3 regions of the Streptomyces sp. NPDC051662 genome follow, and region 3 is predicted to be linked to each of the others. Evidence: predicted binding sites of a transcription regulator. Region 3 holds the regulator's gene; each other region holds the start of a gene.
The links. The regulator HrcA, encoded in region 3, represses chaperone genes, less so after heat shock. The targets are predictions, from matches to a motif close to TTNGCACTCNGNNNNNCNGAGTGCNAA.
Positions count from the first base shown of each region.

Region 1: the regulator HrcA is predicted to act here: its motif matches at 1,892-1,918, upstream of groL (chaperonin GroEL).
Region 2: the regulator HrcA is predicted to act here: its motif matches at 2,667-2,693, upstream of groES (co-chaperone GroES).

Region 1 covers NZ_JBFAZD010000012.1:129,008-135,259, reverse strand. The annotation lists gene thrC (threonine synthase) at 1-743, shown strand, start outside; gene AB0M67_RS21440 (ubiquitin-like small modifier protein 1) at 796-1,071, shown strand; gene AB0M67_RS21435 (cold-shock protein) at 1,440-1,643, shown strand; gene groL (chaperonin GroEL) at 2,047-3,672, shown strand; gene AB0M67_RS21425 (Uma2 family endonuclease) at 3,754-4,332, opposite strand; gene AB0M67_RS21420 (hypothetical protein) at 5,061-5,378, shown strand; gene AB0M67_RS21415 (sigma-70 family RNA polymerase sigma factor) at 5,454-6,068, shown strand; gene AB0M67_RS21410 (hypothetical protein) at 6,065-6,252, shown strand, end outside.
Region 2 covers NZ_JBFAZD010000023.1:106,810-113,061, reverse strand. The annotation lists gene AB0M67_RS31030 (class I SAM-dependent methyltransferase) at 1-1,101, opposite strand, end outside; gene AB0M67_RS31025 (polysaccharide deacetylase family protein) at 1,212-2,177, shown strand; gene AB0M67_RS31020 (hypothetical protein) at 2,174-2,605, shown strand; gene groES (co-chaperone GroES) at 2,840-3,148, shown strand; gene groL (chaperonin GroEL) at 3,241-4,866, shown strand; gene AB0M67_RS31005 (SDR family oxidoreductase) at 4,954-5,727, opposite strand; gene AB0M67_RS31000 (MOSC domain-containing protein) at 5,781-6,252, opposite strand, start outside.
Region 3 covers NZ_JBFAZD010000006.1:115,234-121,485, forward strand. The annotation lists gene hemW (radical SAM family heme chaperone HemW) at 1-1,219, shown strand, start outside; gene AB0M67_RS12440 (DUF3097 domain-containing protein) at 1,748-2,584, opposite strand; gene AB0M67_RS12445 (MBL fold metallo-hydrolase) at 2,619-3,341, opposite strand; gene hrcA (heat-inducible transcriptional repressor HrcA) at 3,514-4,530, shown strand; gene dnaJ (molecular chaperone DnaJ) at 4,531-5,667, shown strand; gene AB0M67_RS12460 (nitronate monooxygenase) at 5,837-6,252, shown strand, end outside.

The sequences.
Region 1 (6,252 bases), on a different contig from region 3:
TGGCGGCGGTGTACGGCGGTGAACTCGTCGGTATCGAGGGCAACTACGACGACGTCAACCGGTTCTGTTCCGAGCTGATCGGCGACCCGCTGGGCGAGGGCTGGGGCTTCGTCAACGTCAACCTCCGCCCGTACTACGGCGAGGGCTCCAAGACGCTGGCGTACGAGATCTGCGAGCAGCTCGGCTGGCGGCTGCCCGACCAGATCGTCATCCCGATCGCCTCGGGCTCGCAGCTGACGAAGATCGACAAGGGTCTCCAGGAGCTGATCAAGCTGGGCCTGGTCGAGGACAAGCCGTACAAGATCTTCGGCGCGCAGGCCGAGGGCTGCTCGCCGGTGTCCACCGCCTTCAAGGCCGGACTCGACGTCGTACGGCCCCAGAAGCCGGACACCATCGCCAAGTCCCTGGCGATCGGCAACCCGGCCGACGGCCCGTACGTCCTGGACATCGCCCGCCGCACCGGCGGCGCCGTCGAGGACGTCAACGACGAGCAGATCGTCGACGCGATCAAGCTGCTGGCGCGCACCGAGGGCATCTTCGCGGAGACGGCCGGGGGTGTGACCGTCGGCGTGACGAAGAAGCTGATCGAGGCCGGTCTCCTCGACCCGGCGCTGACCACCGTCGTCCTGAACACCGGTGACGGTCTCAAGACGCTCGACGCCGTCGCCCCGACGACCGGCCCGACGGCGACCATCCGCCCGAGCCTGGACGCGTTCCGCGACGCCGGCCTGGCCGGCAGCTGACGACCACCACGACGTTTCCGACGTTTCGGAAGACGGAAGGCAGAACACCACCATGAGCGTCAACGTCCGCATCCCCACCATTCTCCGTACATACACCGGCGGAAAGGCCGAGGTCGCCGCCGAGGGAGCGACCCTCTCCGAGGTCATCCAGTCCCTGGAGACGAACCACCCGGGCATCGCCGCCCGCGTCCTGGACGACCAGGGCAAGCTGCGCCGCTTCGTGAACGTGTACGTGAACGACGACGACGTCCGCTTCGAGCAGGGCCTGGAGACCGCCACCCCGGCGGGCGCGGGCGTCTCGATCATCCCCGCCGTCGCCGGGGGCTGAACCCCGGATTCTCCTCCGCTCCGTGACTGGTACGGCCCCCTCCGTGAGAGAAGCGGAGGGGGCCGTTCTACATGGTTGAGCGCGGTACAGTATGGGAACGCCCCGCTGTCGCCCCTGCCGAACGCATGCGAGAACGCGACAACATGGGGTCGAAGTCGGAGTGCCGTATGCGCCGTAGGTGCGCTTTGCCCGGCCCGACTTGCCCTGGAACGCAGGGAATTCAACGCTATGCGTGTTCAGCCATGCCCAGAATTCTCGTCCGATTGACCTGTTGCAGAGGGCAGTTGGGCAGATACATTCAGCCGCGGTCGACGCGTTCCGGCGCGAAGTGTGGCCCCGTGCAAGGGCCAGTAATAGGGGAGTTAGGCATGGCTCAGGGCACCGTCAAGTGGTTCAACGCGGAGAAGGGCTACGGCTTCATCGCGGTAGACGGTGGTGCGGATGTTTTCGTCCACTACAGCGCGATCCAGATGGACGGTTACCGCACCCTTGAAGAAGGTCAGCGAGTGGAGTTCGAGATCTCGCAGGGCCAGAAGGGTCCGCAGGCGGACATGGTCAAGCTCGCCGTCTGATCCCGGCGCGATCGGCCACCGACGCACTGACGTACGAACTCACGACGCACGACTCGTGACTCACGCCGAGGGGTCCGCATCCCGAACAGGGGATGCGGACCCCTCGTGCGTTCCGGCGGGCCCGGTGCGTCCGGCGCGTCCTGAGGGTCCGGCGCGTGCGGCGCGTGCGGCGCGTCCTGAGGGTCCGGCGGGTCCGCTGCGTACGGGAGGAGCTTGCACTCTCGGGGGTCGAGTGCTAATCATTGGCGTTAGCACTCTGCAAGTGAGAGTGACAACTTAAGGACCGGGTCGGTGAGGCCCGAAGAGCCGGTGGAGCAAGGAACCGCACGGCTCTCAGGCCGTCCGTCGCGGGCGCCAGCGCGGTCCGGAGCAATCCACCCCATGTCCGGGAGGACCACTTCACATGGCCAAGATCATCGCGTTCGACGAGGAGGCACGGCGCGGTCTCGAGCGCGGGATGAACCAGCTCGCCGACGCCGTCAAGGTCACCCTTGGCCCCAAGGGCCGAAACGTCGTCCTTGAGAAGAAGTGGGGCGCCCCCACGATCACCAACGATGGTGTGTCCATCGCCAAGGAGATCGAGCTTGAGGACCCGTACGAGAAGATCGGCGCCGAGCTGGTCAAGGAAGTCGCCAAGAAGACGGACGACGTAGCCGGCGACGGTACGACCACCGCCACGGTGCTCGCCCAGGCGCTGGTCCGCGAGGGTCTGCGCAACGTGGCCGCGGGCGCCAACCCGATGGCCCTCAAGCGCGGTATCGAGAAGGCCGTCGAGGCCGTCTCCGGTGCCCTGCTGGAGCAGGCCAAGGACGTGGAGACCAAGGAGCAGATCGCTTCGACCGCCTCCATCTCCGCCGCCGACACTCAGATCGGCGAGCTGATCGCCGAGGCGATGGACAAGGTCGGCAAGGAAGGCGTCATCACCGTCGAGGAGTCGCAGACCTTCGGCCTTGAGCTTGAGCTCACCGAGGGCATGCGCTTCGACAAGGGCTACATCTCGGCGTACTTCGCCACCGACATGGAGCGTATGGAGGCGTCCCTGGACGACCCGTACCTCCTGATCGTCAACTCCAAGATCGGCAACGTGAAGGACCTCCTTCCGCTGCTGGAGAAGGTCATGCAGTCGGGCAAGCCCCTGCTGATCATCGCGGAGGACGTCGAGGGCGAGGCGCTGTCGACCCTGGTCGTCAACAAGATCCGTGGCACCTTCAAGTCCGTCGCCGTCAAGGCCCCGGGCTTCGGTGACCGCCGCAAGGCCATGCTCAACGACATCGCCATCCTCACCGGCGGTACGGTCATCTCCGAGGAGGTCGGCCTCAAGCTGGAGAACGCCGGCCTGGACCTGCTGGGCCGCGCCCGCAAGGTCGTCATCACCAAGGACGAGACCACCATCGTCGACGGTGCCGGTGACAGCGACCAGGTCGCCGGCCGGGTCAACCAGATCCGCGCCGAGATCGAGAACAGCGACTCGGACTACGACCGCGAGAAGCTCCAGGAGCGCCTCGCGAAGCTGGCCGGCGGCGTGGCCGTCATCAAGGCCGGCGCCGCGACCGAGGTCGAGCTCAAGGAGCGCAAGCACCGCATCGAGGACGCGGTGCGCAACGCCAAGGCCGCCGTCGAGGAGGGCATCGTCGCCGGTGGTGGCGTGGCTCTGCTCCAGGCTTCCTCGGTCTTCGAGAAGCTTGAGCTGACGGGCGACGAGGCCACTGGCGCCGCGATCGTCAAGCTCGCGCTGGAGGCTCCGCTCAAGCAGATCGCCGTCAACGGTGGTCTTGAGGGCGGCGTCGTCGTGGAGAAGGTCCGCAACCTGACGGTGGGTCACGGCCTGAACGCCGCGACCGGCGAGTACGTCGACATGATCGCCGAGGGCATCATCGACCCCGCGAAGGTGACGCGCTCTGCCCTGCAGAACGCCGCCTCCATCGCGGCGCTGTTCCTCACCACCGAGGCCGTCATCGCCGACAAGCCGGAGAAGGCCGGCGCGGCCCCGGCCGGCGGCGGCATGCCGGGCGGTGACATGGACTTCTGAGCCTGACGGCTCGGACCTGGTCCATGGTCTGAAGTGACCGAGGGCGGTACCCCTGATTCGGGGGTGCCGCCCTCGGGCGTTTCAGCGACTGAAGTCCTTGAGCGCTTCGGTTTCCAGAACGATGCCGACGGGGGCCGGGACCTTGACCGCCGCGCCGTACGGGCGTGAGGTACGGAGCTGGTACCGCCCGTTCTGCGGTTCGGTGTAGATCACCAGCAGCCCCGCGTCCCTGTCGATGAGGAGATAGACGGGGACTCCGGCGGCGGCGTAGCCATCGCGCTTTTCCTTGCGGTCGCGGCGATCGGTGTCGTGATCGTGGGAGGTCACCTCGACCGTCATGAGCACGCCGTTGGTGTCACCCCACTCGCCCTGACCCGCGAAGTGACCTATTGGCGCGAGGGCTCCGTCCGGGCGGGCGCGGCCATTGCGGTAGGTCTCCACCTTCAGGCCCTGCTCCGGGTACAGCCCCAGTTCAGGGCGCTGCTGCATGCACTGCCGCAGCAGCCACATGATGATTTCTCCGTGGTCGCCGTCCGGCACGGGCTTGACCTCCAGCTTTCCGTTGATGAATTCGAGCGTCACGGTCTCGGGGGCCGCGTGGGCGATCTGCTCGAATTCCTCGACGGACATCTGGGCGTGATCAGCGGTACTGGGGGTCATGGTTTCGCCTCCTCCCCTCCATGGTGCCCCGGATTTATGGCGGCGGATCGACTGGATGGTCATGTCGGGATCCTTTCTGGTGGGCGGGGGCGCCGCACTTCGCGCACTCCAGGACTCGCAGTGGCGGGCGTGGTGCGCGGATCCGCTCCGGCGGGAGCTTGGACGTCAGCCGTACGCGGGCGAGCGCCGCCGGGTGGTGGACGACGGGGCCTCGCGCGGCGGCAGGTGCGCGAAGTCGTCATCCCTGCGGGCCTGTTGACCGGGCGTCGAACGCTTGCCGTAGCCGGGGACCGCCATCGGGGGAGAAGTGGGTGAAGCGGGTGACGTCGCGTGCGTCTCGGGCGCGGCAGCATTGAGCTGGCTCTCAGCCAGGGGATCGCTTTCCTGAAGCGTCGATCTTGATTGGTCAGGCCCTCGCCAGATGTCGCAAGCATCGGCGGGGGCTGTTTTGTGCCCCGAAGGACTCTGAAGGGCACGCTAGGGCGTCGCAACCCTGCGTGGCAAGTCGGTCACGAAAAGTCAACACCCCAGGCAGGGGGGGCGGGTGGGTAGAGACCCGCCTCCCATTCCTTGCGAAGAGGGCTCGGATCCCGAGGCTTGAGCCCCGGGCCGTGAGGAAGTTTTTCGGATGGGGGCGCAACCCCGGGGGGTGTCGCACGTCTGGTGGGTTGAAGGGGCCCTTCAGCTGTTCCAGACCGTGTTTCCGTGACTTCCTCGGGAGAAATTTCATGTCTTCGCAGGCCAAAAGGAATTACCGTCCCCGGGTCCTGGCTGCCGCCATCGGTGCCGCGCTGCTCATGGGCGGTGGCTTCGCCGCGCAGGCCGTCGCCGACTCCGTCGTGAAGCCGGCCGCGCCGAAGGTCACCACGACCGTGGAGACGACCCAGCAGGACACGACGAAGTCCGTCGAGACCCCGAAGGTCGTCGACGCGGGTAAGTCGGGCGGCGTGGCCAAGCCGGGTGGCGGCGTGGCCAAGGCGGGCGGCGGGGCCGGGGAGCCCAAGGTGATCGAGCCGGGCGACCTGGCCAAGACGCCGGCGAGGTAACAGCGGCGGCAGCACCACGGGGGCGGGCCGGTCATCCCCAGGGCCGCCCGCCCCTCCCGCAATGGATCGAGGCACATGCAGTACGTCATAGCCGCGGCGCCGTCCTGGTGGTCCCGCCTGCTCTCCCGTATGTCCCGGACCGAGGGCGCGCCGGTGCGGGAACGGTCTCTCCGGGCGCTCGACACGCCGTACGACGACAGGCGCCCGCCCACACTGGCCGAGCTGTACCGGGCACGACGAGTCGACATGGTGCGGCTCGCGCTCTTCCTGGTGGACGAACTGTCCACCGCCGAGGACGTCGTCCAGGACGCCTTCGCCGCCGTCTGCCGCACGCATGGCAACTCGCTGGACGGGCTCCAGGACCCGGCGGCCTATCTGCACACCGCCGTCGTCAACGCGGCCCGCTCCGTGCTGCGCAGACGTCGCACCGCCCGTGGCCATACCCCGCCCCATGAGGGGTACGGGCCGCCCGTGGACGAGGGGCTGCTGCTCGCCGAGGAGCATCGTCAAGTCCTCGACGCGCTGGCCCAGTTGACGCGGCCGCAGCGCGAGGTGCTGGTGCTGCGCTACTGGTCGGAGCTGTCGGAGGCGCAGATCGCGCAGACGCTCGGCCTGTCGCGCGGCACGGTCAAGTCCACCGCGAGCCGCGCGCTGGACGCGCTGGAGAAGAAGCTGGGGGCGGTCCGATGAGACCGGACGCGGAAGACCGCCGACGTGCCACCGAGGACCGGCTGCGCGCCGCGCTGGCCGCCCGTGCCGCGCTCGTCACGCATCATGATCTGCGCCCCGAGGAGCCTCCGCGGGGACGCGGCTGGGGCGTGCGCCGGGTGCGCAGGGTCGCACTGGCCGCGCTCGGTGTGGCCGCCGCCGTGGT
Region 2 (6,252 bases), on a different contig from region 3:
GCGTGGAGCGTCGGCCGTGATGTACGCGATCGTCTCGTCGAGCAGTCCGCCGTCCAGATCCTCGGCGACCTCGGCGACCAGATGCGCGCGGATGACGGCGCCGTCGGGCTCGTACAGGAAACGGCCGACGGGTCGCACGGGCGGATCGGGGAGTCCGCGGCCGGTGAGGGTGGCGCCGGACGGCAGGAGGGTGGCTCGGCGCGTGCCGGGGACGACGGCCTCCGGGCCACCGCGCCCGCGTTCGGGCCGGGGCTCGCCCCCGCCCAGTCCGCCCTCGCGCTGTCCGCCCTCGCGCCGGTACCAGAGCACCGCTTCCTTCACATCGCCGCCGTCCGAGATCCACTCGGCCTCGAAGTCGTCGGGGATCAGCTCGTGCGGGATGCCGGGCGCGATCTTGACCGCGCCCGCGCCGACCCGTCGTACCGCGTCGACCGCCCAGGACAGCGGCGGTGAGTACGCCTCCGGATCGAAGATCCTGCCCCGGCCGCCGCGCCGCGCGGGGTCGATGAAGAGGGCGTCGGCCCCGGTCGTGTCGTACTCCAGGACATCCGCCCGGGTCACCGTCACGGGCGGACCGTCCGGCGCCAGGGTGCGCACATTGGTGAGGGCGATCTCGCAGGTCAGCGGGTCGAGATCGACCGCCGTCACGGCGAGTCCCGCACGGGCCAGTTCGATCGCGTCGCCGCCGATGCCGCAGCAGAGGTCCGTGACCCCGGAGGCTCCGGAGGCCCCGGAGGTCTCCGGGGCCGGCGCGAGGGCGCGGAACCGGGCGGCCCGGTGGGCGGCGACGCTGCCGCGCGTGGCCTGTTCGACGCCGTTCGGCGTGAAGTACATGCGGTACGCGTCGTCCGCGCCGAACTTCGCCACCCCGCGCTGGCGCAGCCGCGCCTGCGCCAGCGCCGCCGACACCAGGTCGGCCGGATGCTCACGGCGCAGCCGGGTGGCGAGGGCGAGCTCCTGAGCCGGGTCGTGATCGCGCAACTCGGCGAGCAGCGCCTGCCCTTCGGCGGAGAGGAGGGGCGCGAGGAGCGGCGTGGCGGGAGCCGGTCCGGGAGGGGGCGAGTCGGCGGGGGAGGAGGCGCGGTCGGTCACCCGCCCCATTGTGGGCCAGCCGGGGGACGGTACACGTCGGGGCGGCGGTGTCGGGCGCTCGCGGGCTCCGCGCGCTGACAGGATGCGACGCCATGCAGCTAGTACGACAAAAAGAAGAGATGTCCACACAGGCCGCATATCGCGCACCAGTAGCCAGGCGATGGCGCGGCCGTACGGTTCTGGCCGCACTGCTGGTCGCAGCCCTCGGCTCGGGATGTGCCGCCCAGTCCGGCGCACCGGAGAAGCACGCGCCCGACACGCCCGCCGCCGGGAAGCCGGGCCGGGCCGCCGCCCCCGGGGCGCCGGGCGAGCAGACGGCGGCAGAACTCGACGCGCTCTACTCGCCCGAGAACGTACGCCGTGTCCAGGCCGAGCGCGCCGTCGCCGCGCAGAGGTGGGGGCTCGCGAGCACGCCCTTGGCCGCGCCCAGGCCGCCCGCCGTCAAGCCGACGATCAGCACCCGCGAGGGCTTCGAGGTCGAGGGCGGCGAGGATCTGCCGCCGCTGTTCACCACCGTCCCGGTCGACGGCGAGAAGGTCGTCTTCCTGACGATGGACGACGGTTCGGAGAAGGACCCCGAACTGCTGCGGATGATGAGCGAACTGAAGATCCCCTACACCGCCTTCCTCAGCGATTACGTCATCAACGACAACTACGGCTACTTCGGGCAGATGCGGGACCGCGGGGTCGCCATCCAGAACCACACCCTCAACCACCCGTATATGCCGGGGCTGTCGTACGAGGAGCAGAAGCGGGAGATCTGCGGCCAGCAGGATCTGCTGCAGAAGAACTACGGGAAGCGGCCCACGCTCTTCCGGCCGCCGTACGGCAACTACAACGCCGACACGCTGCGCGCCGCGAAGGAGTGCGGGATCAAGGCCGCGCCGATCTGGGCGTCCGAGGCGTTCCCCGACCACATGGAGTGGCGCGAGTGGGACCGGGACATGCACCCCGGCGACATCATCCTGACCCACTTCCGTGGACGGGACGAGTGGAAGGGCTCCATGCCCGACATGATCCGCCATGTGATGAAGGTCGTCACGGACAAGGGATACGCCGTGGGCCGGCTGGAGGACTACGTATGAGACCCGCGCACCGGCTGCTGGCCGGGGTGCTGGCAGCCGGTGCGCTCCTCGCGGCCGGCTGCGCCCAGTCGTCCGGCGCGATGGACCCGATGGACCCGATCGAACGACTCGGCCGCAAGGCGGCGCAGCGGGTGAATCCGCATGACTCGGTACCGCCCCGGGTGCCCCTGCCGTTGCCGGGCCCCGGACCTGGATCGGCGTCGGGGTCGGCGGCGCCGGGTCCGGGATCGGGCGCGGGGGCGACGTCCGTTCCTCCGTCCTCGTCCCCGTCCGCACCGGGCGCTCCCGTACGCCCCGTCTGCGGGCTGCACGAGATGTCGCCCGCACCACCGCCCTCGCCGCCGTTCCCGCCGTCGCCGCCGTTCTCCACCCCGTTGCCGCCGTCGCCACCACTGCGGCACTGCCCCTCGGTCCTGCCCGACCTGTAAGGAACCCGGCCCCCGGAGCCGCGTTTCCGTAGCGGGGAAAGATCCGCCACGACCACGCTCATTGGCACTCCGCTTGACCGAGTGCTAATCGCAGTCATAGTCTCGGGTCTGGCACTCCCCACTGGAGAGTGCCAAAGCGCGACTGACAGGTCCGGCACCCGCGACGACGGATCTATTTGGTCGCCACCCTCAGACAGTTAACCCCGTGAGATCTCCGAAGGGGGAGGTCGGATCGTGACGACCGCCAGCACCAAGGTTGCCATCAAGCCGCTTGAGGACCGCATTGTGGTCCAGCCGCTCGACGCCGAGCAGACCACGGCCTCTGGCCTGGTTATCCCGGACACCGCCAAGGAGAAGCCCCAGGAGGGCGTCGTCCTGGCCGTGGGCCCGGGCCGATTCGAGAACGGCGAGCGGCTTCCGCTCGACGTCTCCGTCGGCGATGTCGTTCTGTACAGCAAGTACGGCGGCACCGAAGTGAAGTACAGCGGCGAGGAGTACCTCGTCCTCTCGGCTCGCGACGTTCTCGCGATCATCGAGAAGTAATTCACCTAATTGCTTTTGGACCGCGCCCCTGGCCGCCCTGCGATTGCCGGGCGGACAGGGGCGCGGTTCATTGAGAGGACAGAGAAGCTCCCATGGCGAAGATCCTGAAGTTCGACGAGGACGCCCGTCGCGCCCTTGAGCGCGGCGTCAACAAGCTTGCCGACACGGTGAAGGTGACGATCGGCCCCAAGGGCCGCAATGTCGTCATCGACAAGAAGTTCGGCGCCCCCACCATCACCAACGACGGTGTCACGATCGCCCGTGAGGTCGAGATCGAGGACCCGTACGAGAACCTCGGCGCCCAGCTGGTGAAGGAGGTGGCGACCAAGACCAACGACATCGCGGGTGACGGCACCACCACCGCCACCGTGCTGGCCCAGGCGCTGGTCCGCGAGGGCCTGCGCAATGTCGCCGCGGGCGCTTCCCCGGCCGCCCTGAAGAAGGGCATCGACGCCGCGGTCAAGGCCGTGTCCGAGGAGCTCCTCGCGACCGCCCGCCCGATCGACGACAAGTCCGACATCGCCGCCGTCGCCGCGCTCTCCGCCCAGGACGAGCAGGTCGGCGAGCTGATCGCCGAGGCGATGGACAAGGTCGGCAAGGACGGTGTCATCACCGTCGAGGAGTCCAACACCTTCGGTCTGGAGCTGGACTTCACCGAGGGCATGGCCTTCGACAAGGGCTACCTGTCCCCGTACATGGTGACCGACCAGGAGCGTATGGAGGCCGTCCTCGACGACCCGTACATCCTGATCCACCAGAGCAAGATCGCCAGCATCCAGGACCTGCTGCCGCTGCTGGAGAAGGTCATCCAGGCGGGTGGCTCCAAGCCGCTGCTGATCATCGCCGAGGATGTCGAGGGCGAGGCGCTCTCCACCCTCGTCGTCAACAAGATCCGCGGCACGTTCAACGCCGTCGCGGTGAAGGCCCCCGGCTTCGGTGACCGCCGCAAGGCCATGCTCGGCGACATCGCCACCCTCACCGGTGCGACCGTCATCGCCGAGGAGGTCGGCCTCAAGCTCGACCAGGCCGGTCTGGACGTGCTGGGCTCCGCCCGCCGCGTCACCATCTCCAAGGACGACACGACCATCGTCGACGGTGGCGGCAACTCCACCGACGTCGCCGGCCGGATCAACCAGATCAAGGCCGAGATCGAGTCCACGGACTCCGACTGGGACCGCGAGAAGCTCCAGGAGCGCCTCGCGAAGCTGGCCGGCGGCGTGTGCGTGATCAAGGTCGGCGCCGCCACCGAGGTGGAGCTGAAGGAGAAGAAGCACCGTCTGGAGGACGCCATCTCCGCGACCCGCGCCGCGGTCGAGGAGGGCATCGTCTCCGGTGGTGGCTCCGCTCTGGTGCACGCCGCCAAGGTGCTGGAGGGCAACCTCGGCAAGGAGGGCGACGAGGCCACCGGTGTCGCCGTCGTCCGCCGCGCCGTCGTCGAGCCGCTGCGCTGGATCGCCGAGAACGCCGGTCTTGAGGGCTACGTCATCACCTCCAAGGTGGCGGAGCTGGAGAAGGGCAACGGCTTCAACGCCGCGACCGGCGAGTACGTCGACCTGGTGAAGGCCGGCGTCATCGACCCGGTCAAGGTCACGCGCTCCGCCCTGGAGAACGCCGCGTCGATCGCCTCGCTGCTGCTCACGACCGAGACCCTGGTCGTCGAGAAGCCGGCCGAGGAAGAGGCCGACGCCGGTCACGGCGGCCACGGCCACAGCCACTGACGTGTAGACGTCCGGCCGAACGGACACACCGAGGCCCGGTATCCCTCCACAGGGGTACCGGGCCTCGTGCGTGACGGCTTCGACGGCTTACCGCGGGCCGTACTTGCGGCCCGTCTTCGAGGTGATCCCGCCGAGCAGCCCGCGCGGAGCCAGCTTCACCGCTCCCATCAGCGCCTTGTAGCGCGGATCCGGTACGGACACGGTCTTCCCGCGCGCCAGGTCCGCCAGCGCGGCGGCCACCAGCTTGTCCGCGTCAAGCCACATCCAGCCCGGGATGTTATCCGTGCCCATCCCGGCCCGCTCATGGAACTCGGTCCGTACGAAACCCGGGCACAGCACCATCAGCCGTAGGCCCGTCCCGGCCAGATCCCGCGCCACGCCCTGGGTGAACTGCACGACCCAGGCCTTCGAGGCGCCGTACGTCCCGCGCGGTACGAACGCGGCCACGGACGCCACATTGACGACCCCGCCCCGGCCGCGCGACTTCATCCCGGGGACCGCCGCCGAGGTCAGCCGCAGTACCGCCTCGCAGTGCACCTTCAGCATCGTCAGCTCGTCGGCCATCGAGACATCGAGGAACCGCCCCTTGTTGCCGAACCCCGCGTTGTTGACCAGCAGATCGATCGGCTGCTTGCGGTCCGAGAGCCGCTTCTCCACCGAGGCGATCCCGTGGTCGGTGGAGAGGTCGGCGGTCAGCACCTCGGCCTCGATGCCGTGCCGGTCGTGCAGTTCGGTGGCCTGGGCCCGCAAACGCTCGGTGTCGCGGGCGACCAGGACGAGATTGTGTCCGTCCGCGGCCAGCCGCCGAGCGAAGGCGGCGCCGATCCCAGCCGTCGCGCCGGTAATCAAAGCAGTCGTCATAGGCAGGCACGTTAGTGCCTGCGCGGGCGGACCCGGCGACGCCCGGGAATGGGTTACTTCGCGGCGCTCTCCGTGGCGTATTTCTCGACGTACTCCCGCGCTGTCCTCAACTCCTCGGCGTGCAGGGCCTCACCGGCGGCGAGAACCCGTGGCAGCAGCTCGCGCTCGGTGGTGACGGCGCGGAAGGCCAGGGAGACCGTCACGTCATGGTCCGGCCGGTGGACGATCTCGATCGGATCGCCCGCGCGTATCTCGCCGGGGGTGATGACCCGCAGATACACCCCGGTCACGGCCTGCCCGGTGAACCGCCGCACCCAGCCCTTCTCACCGAGCCAGCCCTGGAACGTACGGCACGGAATCCGCCCGCTCGTCGTCTCCAGCACCACGTCGGAGCCGATACGCCAGCGCTCGCCGATCCTGGCGCCCATGATGTCCAGGCCGGACGTGGTGAGGTTCTCCCCGAAGGCGCCGTTGGCCAGCGGCCGTCCCAGCTCCCGCGCCCAGAAGTCCAGATCCTCCCGGGCG
Region 3 (6,252 bases):
GCCCGACGGTGACCCCATGCCCGAGACCGGCGCGCTGCCCCCGCACGCCCTCACGGGCGCGGCGGACCGGCCCCTCGGCTTCTACCTGCACGTTCCGTACTGCGCGAGCCGCTGCGGCTACTGCGACTTCAACACGTACACGGCGACCGAGCTGCGCGGCTCGGGCGGTGTCCTGGCCTCCCGCGACAACTACGCGGACACCCTCGCCGACGAGGTACGGCTGGCCAGGAAGGTTCTCGGCGACGACCCGAGGCAGGTCCGTACGGTGTTCGTCGGCGGCGGTACGCCGACACTGCTCGCCGCGGCCGATCTGGTACGGATGCTCGGGGTGATCCGTGACGAGTTCGGGCTCGCGGACGATGCCGAGATCACCACGGAGGCGAATCCGGAATCCGTGGATCCGGCGTATCTGGCGGCCCTGCGGGAGGGCGGCTTCAACCGGATCTCCTTCGGTATGCAGAGCGCGAAGCAGCACGTACTGAAGGTCCTGGACCGTACGCACACCCCCGGGCGGCCCGAGGCGTGCGTCGCGGAGGCCCGTGCGGCGGGGTTCGAGCATGTGAACCTCGATCTGATCTACGGCACGCCGGGGGAGACCGACGACGACTGGCGCGAATCGCTCGCGGCGGCGGTGGGGGCGGGGCCCGACCATGTCTCCGCGTACGCGCTGATCGTGGAGGAGGGCACCCAGCTGGCCCGGCGCATCCGGCGCGGCGAGGTCCCGATGACGGACGACGACGAGCACGCGGACCGGTATCTGATCGCGGACGAGGTGCTGGCGGCGGCGGGCTTCTCCTGGTACGAGGTGTCCAACTGGGCGACCTCGGAGGCGGCCCGCTGCCTGCACAACGAGCTGTACTGGCGCGGCGCGGACTGGTGGGGCGCGGGGCCGGGGGCGCACAGCCACATAGGGGGCGTGCGCTGGTGGAACGTGAAGCACCCGGGCGCGTACGCGGCGGCGCTGGCGTCGGGACGGTCGCCGGGCGCGGGCCGGGAGATCCTGACGGCGGAGGACCGCCGGGTGGAGCGCGTCCTGCTGGAGCTGCGGCTCTCGGACGGCTGCGAGCTGTCCTTGCTACGTCCGGCCGGCCTGGCGGCGGCCCGCCGCGCCCTGGCCGACGGGCTGCTGCGGCGGGGGCCGTACGACGAGGGGCGTGCGGTGCTGACGCTGCGGGGGCGGCTGCTGGCGGACGCGGTGGTCAGGGACCTGGTGGACTGATCTGCGGTTCGCCTTCCGGCGGGGGTCGTGGCGCGGGGTGCGGTGCGCCTTCCGGCGGGGGGTCGTGGTGCGGGGCGCCTTCGGCGCGGGTGCGTTGTGGTGCCGGGGGCCGGGGCCTCCGGAGGTACATGTCCGGACGGCATGATTTACGGCGCGACCCTGCCCTGTCGTTGGTTCGGGCGTCCGTGCGCCACAAATCACGCTTTAGTGTCCGGACACGCACCTCCTCCGACCCCGACCCCCTCCCCCCGGGTGGTCGCACTCGGCCTCGTGGTCGGCCGGGCCGCTTGTGCGGGCGGTGAAGGGGGGCGCGCAGGGGTCGTGTCCGGGACGTAGAGCGTGATTTGTGGCGCGCGAACGCCCGAACCATCGATTGGGCGGAGTCGCGCCGTAAATCATGCAGTCCCGGATGCGAGCCCGGAGCGACCACCGGCGACAACCCGCACCGCACCACCGGCCCCAGCCGAAACGCACCTCGAACAACGACCCCCCGCCGGAGGCGCACCGCACCACCGGCCCCGCCGAGACTCACCTCGTCAAACCTCCCGCACCGCCCACCGTGACGAAGTCGATCAGTTCCTCCACCCGTCCCAGCAGCGCCGGCTCCAGGTCCCGGTAGGAACGCACGCGGGACAGGATGTGCTGCCACGCCGCCCCCGTGTTCTCCGGCCAGCCCAGCGCGCGGCACACGCCCGTCTTCCAGTCCTCGCCCCTCGGCACCGCAGGCCACGCCGCGATCCCCACCGACGACGGCTTCACCGCCTGCCAGACGTCGATGTAGGGGTGGCCCACCACCAGGACGTCCGCGCCCGTCACCGCGGACGCGATGCGGGACTCCTTCGAGCCCGGTACCAGATGGTCGACCAGGACGCCCAGCCGCGCGTCCGGGGCCGGGGCGAACTCGCTGACGATGGCGGGGAGATCGTCGATGCCGCCCAGGTACTCCACGACCACGCCCTCGACGCGCAGATCGTCGCCCCACACCTTCTCGACCAGCTCCGCGTCGTGCCGGCCCTCCACGTAGATGCGGCCCGCCCTCGCCACACGGGCCCGGACCCCGGGGACGGCGACCGAGCCGGAGGCGGTACGGGACGGTCGGGAGGGGCCCGCCGTCGCCGGGCGGATCAGGGTCACCGGCCGGCCCTCCAGGAGGAAGCCGGCGGGCAGCAGCGGGAAGACCCGGTGCTTGCCGAAGCGGTCCTCCAGCGTGACCGTCGGACCCTCGGCGGTCTTCTCGCAGCGGATCACCGCGCCGCAGAAGCCCGTTGACACCTCCTCGACCACCAGATCCGGCTCGGCGGGGACCTCGGGCGCGGGCGTGGACTTCTTCCACGGGGGCGTCAGATCAGGGCTGTAACTGCGCATGCGCACGACGATAGGCCGGAGCGCGGCACGGCGGCTACGACGCCCCCGCACGCGCGGCCAGCGCGTCCCGCTGTGCCCGTACGAACGCCGCGTCCACCACCGCCCCGTGACCCGGCACGTACAGCGCGTCCTCGCCGCCCAGCGCCAGCAGCCGGTCCAGGGCGGCCGGCCAGCGCGCCGGGACCGCGTCGGGGCCCGCCTGCGGTTCGCCGGACTCCTCCACCAGATCGCCACAGAAGACCACCGCAGGGGAGCCGGGCACCAGCATCGCGAGATCGTGCGCGGTATGACCGGGCCCGGCGTCCGCGAGCAGGACCCGGAGGCCGCCCAGGTCCAGCGTCACTTCTCCGGACACCGCGTGCCGGGGCGCCACCAGGAGGTCCACCGCCTCGGCGGCTTCCCCGGCGGCGACCCCGTGGCGTACGGCGTCCTCGTACAGGCCCGCCGCGCCCCCGGTGAGCAGTTCCGCCATGCCCGCGGCCCCGTACACCTCCGCCTCCGTGAACGCGGCCGTCCCCAGCACATGGTCGAAGTGCGGGTGGCTCAGCGCGATATGGGTCACATCACGGCCGCCGAGCAGCGTCCGTGTGTGTGCCCGGATCGCGGCGCCCTCGCGGAGCGTGGAACCCGTGTCGTACAGCAGCGCCGCGTCGGCGCCGACGGCCAGTCCGGTCGTCGCGTCCCACCCCGGCAGCCGCAGCCGCCCCACTCCTGGAGCCAGCCGTTCCCATCCGGATTCTTCCCAAGCGACGTTCATACCGGGACGCTACGGGACGCTATCGGCAACGACCAGCGTGATCGCGGGGTAGCGTGGTCGGCTGCTCTTGCTAGCGGTGTACCCCACGGCCGTACACTGGCTGGGGGAGTGCTGGCACTCCTCCAGAGCGAGTGCCAAGGCCGGAACGACGGACGAGAGCTGGAGGTGTGCGATGCTCAGCGAACGCAGGCTGGAGGTGCTGCGCGCCATCGTCCAGGACTATGTCGGGACGGAAGAGCCCGTCGGCTCCAAGGCGCTCACCGAGCGGCACAAGCTCGGTGTCTCCCCGGCGACCGTACGCAACGACATGGCGGTGCTGGAGGACGAGGGCTTCATCGCCCAGCCGCACACCAGCGCGGGCCGTATCCCGACGGACAAGGGATACCGGCTCTTCGTCGACAAGCTGGCGGGGGTCAAACCTCTCTCCTCGCCGGAGCGCCGCGCCATCCAGAACTTTCTGGACGGAGCCGTCGATCTCGACGATGTCGTGGGTCGTACGGTACGGCTGCTGGCGCAGCTCACCCGGCAGGTCGCCGTCGTCCAGTACCCCTCGCTGACCCGCTCGACGGTGCGGCACGTGGAGTTGCTGGCGCTGGCGCCCGCACGGCTGATGCTCGTCCTGATCACGGACACCGGACGGGTCGAGCAGCGCATGATCGACTGTCCCGCGCCGTTCGGCGAGACCTCGCTCGCGGACCTGAGGGCCCGGCTCAACAGCCGGGTGGTCGGGCGCCGCTTCGCGGATGTCCCGCAGCTGGTGCAGGACCTGCCCGATTCCTTCGAGCAGGAGGACCGGGGGACCGTCACGACGGTGCTCGCGACCCTGCTCGAAACCCTGGTCGAGGAGACCGAGGAGCGGCTGATGATCGGCGGTACCGCCAACATCACCCGCTTCGGACACGATTTCCCGTTGACCATCCGGCCGGTGCTTGAGGCGCTTGAGGAGCATGTGGTGCTCCTCAAGCTGCTCGGCGAGGCCAAGGACCCCGGCATGACCGTACGGATCGGGCACGAGAACGCCCATGAGGGGCTCAACTCCACGTCCGTCGTCGCGGTCGGCTACGGTTCGGGCGACGAGGCAGTCGCCAAACTCGGCGTGGTCGGACCGACCCGCATGGACTACCCCGGAACGATGGGAGCGGTACGCGCAGTGGCACGTTACGTCGGACAGATCCTGGCGGAGTCGTAAGTGGCCACGGACTACTACGCCGTACTCGGCGTACGCCGCGACGCATCTCAGGACGAGATCAAGAAGGCATTCCGCAGACTCGCGCGCGAGCTGCATCCGGATGTCAATCCCGATCCCAAGACGCAAGAGCGCTTCAAGGAGATCAACGCCGCCTACGAGGTGCTGTCGGACCCGCAGAAGAAGCAGGTCTACGACCTCGGCGGTGACCCCCTCTCGCAGAGCGGTGGCGGGGGCGCGGGCGGGTTCGGAGCCGGTGGCTTCGGCAACTTCTCCGACATCATGGACGCGTTCTTCGGTACGGCGTCGCAGCGCGGCCCGCGGTCGCGGACGCGGCGCGGCCAGGACGCGATGATCCGGCTGGAGATCGACCTCAACGAGTCGGCCTTCGGTACGACCAAGGACATCCAGGTCGACACGGCCGTGGTCTGTACGACCTGTTCGGGCGAGGGCGCGGCGCCTGGCACCTCGGCGCAGACCTGTGACATGTGCCGTGGCCGCGGCGAGGTCTCGCAGGTCACCCGGTCCTTCCTGGGCCAGGTCATGACCTCGCGGCCGTGCCCGCAGTGCCAGGGCTTCGGTACGGTCGTGCCGACGCCGTGCCCCGAGTGCGCGGGCGACGGCCGGATCCGGTCCCGCCGGACGCTCACCGTCAAGATCCCGGCCGGGGTCGACAACGGCACGCGCATCCAGCTCGCGGGCGAGGGCGAGGTCGGCCCCGGTGGCGGCCCCGCCGGTGATCTGTATGTCGAGATCCACGAGCTGCCGCACGCGGTGTTCCAGCGGCGCGGCGACGATTTGCACTGCACGGTCACGATCCCGATGACCGCCGCGGCGCTCGGCACGAAGTGCCCGCTGGAGACGCTGGACGGCCTGGAGGAGATCGACGTTCGCCCCGGTACGCAGTCGGGGCAGTCGATTCCGCTGCACGGCCGGGGCATCACGCATCTGCGGGGCGGCGGCCGGGGCGATCTGATCGTGCATGTCGAGGTGATGACCCCGTCGAAGCTGGACCCGGAGCAGGAACGGCTGCTGCGGGAGCTGGCGAAGCTGCGCGGCGAGGAACGGCCCACGGGCCAGTTCCAGCCGGGGCAGCAGGGGCTGTTCTCGCGACTGAAGGACGCCTTCAACGGCCGCTAGAGGAATGGGTTTCGACCGGTGGCCCGGGGGAAGTGCTCCCCGGGCCACCGGCGTTGTCCCCGGTCGCGGTGTCCGTGACGCGCCGCGCGTTCCCCCGCGCATTCCTCTGTCACATGCCTGACGCGGCACCGATTCGGAGCTGTCATACAAGGCATGGCACGATGCCTGCATGTCCTCCGCACTGACCGATCTCTGCCGGTATCCGATCGTGCAGGCCCCCATGGCGGGCGGCGCCTCCTGCCCGCAGCTGGCCGCGGCCGTCTCCGAGGCCGGCGGTCTCGGGTTCCTCGCCGCCGGGTACAAAACGGCGGACGGCATGTACGAAGAGGTCAAACAGTTGCGCGGGCTGACCGGCCGGCCCTTCGGTATCAACCTCTTCATGCCGCAGCCGCGCTACGCCGACCACGCGGCGGTGGAGGTCTACCGCAACCAGCTCGCCGGCGAGGCCACCTGGTACGAGACGCCGCTCGGCGATCCCGACGCCGGACGGGACGACGGCTACGAGGCGAAGCTGGCGATACTGCTCGACGACCCGGTGCCCGTCGTGTCGTTCACCTTCGGCTGCCCGACCAGGACGACGCTCGA